2 linked regions of the Phyllobacterium zundukense genome follow. The protein of the gene in region 1 binds, or shares a complex with, the protein of each later gene. Links are inferred from orthologs where the notes say so. Each region holds a gene or a part of one and is shown on either strand. Other genes may lie near its edges.

Evidence for each region. Proteins that work in one complex are often made in the same cells at the same time.
Region 2: the proteins of dapF (region 1) and N8E88_RS19325 are in contact, whole or in part, in a solved structure (PDB 5YGU), measured with the Escherichia coli proteins. The link is inferred for Phyllobacterium zundukense from one-to-one orthologs.

What each region holds. Positions count from the first base shown.
Region 1 is NZ_CP104973.1:1,164,563-1,167,432, forward strand. Bases 4-2,843 are described here. They hold dapF (diaminopimelate epimerase), read right to left. Parts: upstream 1,951-2,843; coding sequence 1,057-1,950; downstream 4-1,056. Other genes in these bases: N8E88_RS18075 (siderophore-interacting protein), read right to left, coding at 2,082-2,843. In the rest of the region: more of N8E88_RS18075, read right to left, coding at 2,844-2,870. UniProt on the Escherichia coli protein: Involved in the succinylase branch of the L-lysine biosynthesis and in the biosynthesis of the pentapeptide incorporated in the peptidoglycan moiety. Catalyzes the stereoinversion of LL-2,6-diaminopimelate (L,L-DAP) to meso-diaminopimelate (meso-DAP).
Region 2 is NZ_CP104973.1:1,416,707-1,419,588, forward strand. Bases 18-2,869 are described here. They hold N8E88_RS19325 (RNA pyrophosphohydrolase), read right to left. Parts: upstream 1,780-2,869; coding sequence 1,255-1,779; downstream 18-1,254. Other genes in these bases: N8E88_RS19315 (xylulokinase), read left to right, coding at 18-315; N8E88_RS19320 (alpha/beta fold hydrolase), read left to right, coding at 360-1,220; N8E88_RS19330 (divergent polysaccharide deacetylase family protein), read right to left, coding at 1,805-2,869. Also shown: more of N8E88_RS19315, read left to right, coding at 1-17; more of N8E88_RS19330, read right to left, coding at 2,870-2,882. UniProt on the Escherichia coli protein: Master regulator of 5'-end-dependent mRNA decay.

The DNA.
Region 1 (2,870 bases):
GCGTGCCTTGACGATCTGGCGGTTAACCTGCGGCATGCGCGCAGCGGGCGTTCCTTCACGCGGGCTGAACGGAAAAACGTGCAGATGCGTCAAGCCACATTCCTCGACGATCCGGATGGAATTCTCGAACATCTCGTCCGTCTCGGTCGGAAAACCGGCGATAATATCCGCACCGAAAACGACATCCGGGCGAATCTTGCGGACATTCTCGCAAAACTCGATTGAATCTTCGCGCAGATGGCGGCGCTTCATGCGCTTCAGGATCATGTTGTCGCCGGACTGCAACGATAGATGCAGATGTGGCATCATACGTTTCTCGGTCGCGAGCGCTTCCATCAAATCCTCGTCGGCCTCGATCAGAATCGATGGAGGAAAGACGCAGCCGCTGCAAGTCCGGTACTTCCCTGAGTACAGTCTTAATTAGCTTGCCCAGCCGCAAGTTTCCCGGAAGATCCGGTCCATAGCTGGTCATGTCGACGCCAGTCAGCACCACTTCGTTATAACCGTTGCCGACCAGGCGCTTTACCTGCTCGACGACGCCGCCCATCGGCACCGAGCGCGAGTTACCCCGGCCGTACGGAATGATGCAGAAGGTGCAGCGGTGATCGCAGCCATTCTGCACCTGAACAAAAGCACGGGCGCGACCCTCGATGGCGTCGACCATGTGCGAGGCGGTCTCGCGCACCTCCATGATGTCGTTGACACGCACTTTTTCAAACTGGTTGACACCGAAATCCGGCAGCATGCGATAGGAGTTGGATTTCAGCTTCTCCTCGTTACCGAGAACGAGATCGACTTCATCCATGGCAGCAAATTCATCCGCGCCCGTTTGCGCGGCGCAACCGGTAACGATAATGCGCGCTTGCGGATTGTCTCTGCGTGCCTTGCGGATGGCTTGCCGGGCCTGGCGCACAGCTTCGCTGGTAACGGCGCAGGTATTGAAAATGATCGCGCCATCTTCCAGCGCGCCCAGACCCGCCGCATCGGCTTCGCGCTTCATCACCTCCGACTCGTATGTATTGAGCCGGCAACCGAATGTGACGACGTCGACAGCCATCACGCCGCTCCCTGCGAGGATTTGGCATCGTCGCGGTGCCACGCTCCGGTCGCGGGGTCCAGAGATCCTGAAAACTCCCATTCCGCGGGCCCGATCATGATCACGTGATCGTTTTCAAGCCATTCGATCACCAGCGGTCCGCCCGGAACAGTGACCGTTACAGTTCTTTCGGTGCGGCCGGTACGCGCGGCGGAAACACCAGCGGCGCAGGCAGCAGAACCGCAAGCCTTGGTCAAACCGGCGCCGCGTTCCCACGTACGCAGGGTAATGGCATTGCGGCTTGTCACGTGCGCAATGGAGATGTTGGCGCGTTCCGGGAAGATCGGATGGTTTTCTAGGAGAGGCCCGAAGCGCTCCAGATCGTAGGTCCACACATCCTGGTCAACCCAGAAGATCGCATGCGGATTGCCCATGCTGGCGACCGATGGCGAATGCAGGACCGGTGCATCGATCGGCCCAATTTGCAATTCGATCCTGCGTGTGTCGTGAAACGGTTCCGCGAGGGGAATGTCCTGCCAATCGAAGCGCGGCTTGCCCATGTCTACGGAGATCTGCCCGTCTGGATGTTCGCGGGCGGTCAGGATTCCGGCGATAGTCTCGAAAGTGAACTCACGCTTGCCGGTTTCGGAACTCAGCGCCTGCACCACGCAGCGCATGCCATTGCCACAGGCCTGCGCCTCGCTGCCGTCGGAATTGATGATCTCGATATAGGCTTCCGTGCCGCCAGTTTTCGGTGCGTGAATTGCCATGATCTGGTCGAACTTGGTCGCCGGATCCCGGTCGAGCGCGATAGCCGCGTCAGCCGTAATCCGGTCCGCACGCCCGCGCATATCGGCAACGATGATTTCGTTACCAAGCCCGTTCATCTTCGCAAATTGCGCGTATGCCGCCATGCCTTCGCTAGCCTATAATTGTCATCATCTGTCGATAGAGGGCTTATATGGCGGAAAAGGGGAAGAAATGCCAGTGCCAGCGCGCACCAATGCTGCGCGGCATCGATACTGGCGTTGTGGTCTGCCAGCGTTCAGTGCGGCTCGTGCGCATCGGCGACGCCGCGCAACCAGTAGCCGGCTGCCTTGACCCACTCGGCATTGAAGCCGCGTTGGTCAACGAGATGATTGCGTACAGCCTTTGAAATGCTGCTTTCGGCGGCGATGAAGGCGTAGCAGTCCCCCTCGGGCAGATCGAGCTGCTCGATTCTGCGCAACAATAAATTGTTGTTACCGGCTTCCGCGCCATTGCGATGTACCCAGATGATCTCTGCTTGGGCTTGGGTATCAAGCAGCTGTTCTTCTTCTCTGCTGGCGACCTCGATTATCGCGATAGCCCGCGCCGAGGATGGCAGTTCCTCCAGGCGGCGGCTAATGGCTGGCAAGGCCGTTTCGTCGCCGGCAAGCAAGTACCAATCGAAAGCGTCAGGGATGACTAGCGAGCCGCGGGGTCCACCAATCACGATCTTTTGGCCGCCTTTCGCCTGCGCAGCCCAGCTTGAGGCGGGGCCATCCCCATGCAGGACAAAATCTACCTCCAGCGTATTGGAGGCCGCGTCATAGGCGCGCGGCGTGTAATCCCGCATTTCCGGGCGCGGGCTATCTGCCGGAAAAGCGAGGCCATCTGACCCCAGCACCGGCATAACGGGTTCGCTTCCTGCGGGCGGAAAGAAAATCTTGATATGATCCGCATAGCCCGGGCTGCTGAAACCCGCGAGCTGATCGCCTGCAAGGGTTACACGCAACATCAATGGAGTGATGTGTTTGACGGCATGCACGTCGAGGAGGCGGAGCCGGGCTTCATGGCGGATTCGTTGCGGAGA
Region 2 (2,882 bases), 250 kb from region 1 along the record:
GAACGAATAATCGCTTCCGGCGGCGGCGCGAAGACGAAGCTCTGGATGAGGATCAAGGCCAGCGTCTACAACATACCGATTCTTGTGCCCGCTGAAGCTGAATGTAGCATTATCGGCTGCGCCATCATGGCTGCCACCGCGACCGGGCGCTTTGCCAACTGGGAAGCGTCCGTGGACGCTTATGTTTCCTACGTTGATGAAATAATACCGGACCCGCGTTGGTCCGAAACGTACGCGCCGATGCAGATATTCTTCGAGAAACTTTATAAACACGGTCAAGCGCTCTACGATGATTTGGACCGCTTGCCTCAGTGACATTTAGCGAGCGAGTGTAGAGAAGGCTGTTTCAAGGTGACGGTATGCAGACAAGAGTAGTCAAGACAGATGACGTCGAGCTGGCGAGCGAGGCATTCGGCAATTCGGATGATCCAGCAATCCTGCTGATCATGGGCGCCATGGCCTCGATGCTGTGGTGGCCGAAAGAGTTTTGCCAGCGGCTCGCAAAACAAGGCTGTTATGTCATTCGCTATGACAATCGTGATACGGGGCTTTCGACAAACTATCCGGTTGGCAAACCTGAATACAGCTTCGACGACATGGCCGACGATGCAGTTCGTGTGCTCGACGGCTACGGCATTTCGTCGGCGCATATTGTTGGTATGTCGATGGGAGGCATGATCGCACAACTTGTAGCATTGAAATATCCGGAACGATCGCGAACACTGACACTGATAAGCACTTCGCCTGTCGGCGTTGATACCGCTCACCTACCTGGAATGACTGCCGCCTACACAGAGCATTCCGCCAGTTACGCCGATCTGGATTGGTCGGATCGAACGCAGGTCATCGAGTTCATGCTTGCTGATGTCCGCGCTATTTCCAGTACGAGACATCCATTTGACGAGCAACATGCGCGAGACTTCATCGAAACGGATTACGACCGGGCGCGGAGATTTGAAAGTGCAACCAACCACTTCGTGATTTCCAGCGGAGATCAATGGAAGGGTCAACTCCCTCGCCTTCAAGCACCGCTTCTTGTTATCCACGGCGCGTCTGATCCCATCTTTCCCGTCGAACATGGCCGCGAATTCATCAAGATCGTGCCAGCGTCGAAGCTGGTCGAAATTGAAGGAGGCGGTCATGAACTGCATCCGGACGACTGGGACACAATGCTCGAGGCGTTGATTGGGCATACAATGAATATCGAGAACATGCGTTAATCGGTGAGATCTGGCAGGTGGCACGAGATAAAATTTAGTCCACTAAATGCCTGAACGCTGCGACCACTTCTTCATAGACCTTGCGCTTGAAGGGAACGATGAGGTCGGGCAATTGTGCCATGGGTTTCCACGCCCATTCGTCGAATTCGGCCGTGTGACCGCCGGGAGGCGGGTTGATCGCAATTTCGGTTTCATTGCCCTCGAAGCGATAGGCGAACCACTTTTGCGTCTGGCCGCGATATTTGCCTTTCAGAGCAACGCCAACAAGATGAGGTGGCAAATCGTAGTTAATCCAATTAGGTGCTTCGGTGAGGAGAGATACGGATTTCATCCCTGTCTCTTCATAAAGTTCGCGCAACGCTGCCGGCTCGGGGTTCTCTCCTTGATCGATGCCGCCTTGCGGCATTTGCCACAGCTGCGTTGCACCATCCATTTCGTCATTGGCCGTGACTATGCGGTGCCCGGCCCAGACCAGACCTTGCCGGTTTAGTACCATGATGCCGACGCAGGGCCGGTAGGGCAGGGATACGGGATCGACAGGTTTCTTGTTCTTGCTCATGCAAAATACTCCGGGCCACCGGTTGCTAACCTTTTTGCGGATCGCGGACAAGGGCGGAGACAGGAACGATCTCTATACCGCGCGCCTTAGCCTCATTGGCCCATGATGTGACCGCCTCCACTGTCACGTCGAAGGCGGAGCCAGTGGCGATGGCAGTACCCTTGGCACGGGCAATGCGCTCCAGTTCATCAAGCTTCTTCAGAATCGTGCCGCGATCCTGCGAAGCGTCAATCAACAGGTCGGCTGCTGCGAAAGGTGCGCCCTGTTGCGCGGCAATGCCTTCGGCTTTGCTGCGCGCCGATGTGCCGTCGTCCAGGTAGAGCAGACCACGCTTGGCAATATCTTGAATAACAGGGGTCATCGCATCTGGTTCAGCAGTGAAGCGCGCGCCCATATAGTTCATGACACCTGTATAGTTGGTGATACGGCCCATTGTTCGGTGCAGGTTTTCCAAAGTCGCCGCGGGAGACGCACCCACGGTCAGCGTGTTGCGTCCCGGGTTGACCCGCGGATAGTCGTAGGGTTCGAGCGGGATCTGAATCAGGACTTCATGGCCATCCTGACGCGCTGCCTGCATCCAGCGGAGGAGGCTGTTGCCTTCCGGCGAGAAGGCCAGTGTCACTTCGGGAGGCAGCGTCCGGATCGCCTGTTGGGACCCGGTTTGCGACAGACCTAACCCCCCGATGACAATGGCGACGCGAGCACCGCGCGCGCCTGACCATGGCCGGGCATAGATATCGAGCGGGCGACGGCCATCGGGCGCGACTATGGGCAATGGCCCCTGCGGGCTTTGCTCCAGCATATCGGGTTCGGGGATATGGGCACTGCGCGGATCCTGGGCGCGGCGTGCAGGATCGCCAACGACGATTACCTTGGGGCCGCCTTCAGGCGCCGTGACGATATTGCCTGGCTGGCTTTGAGTGTCATGTGCTGGGACCAGTGGCGGGATAGTGGCCGGTGCGGCCTCCGCAATCTGCGGCTTTGGCGGTTCAGGTATGGGCCTTCGGAAGCCTTGATGGCTGGTGTAGGTGACGAGCGAGGCAAGACCAAGAACACAAACAATCGCAGCCAATGGAGATAGCCAGCGGATCGCGGATGACTTG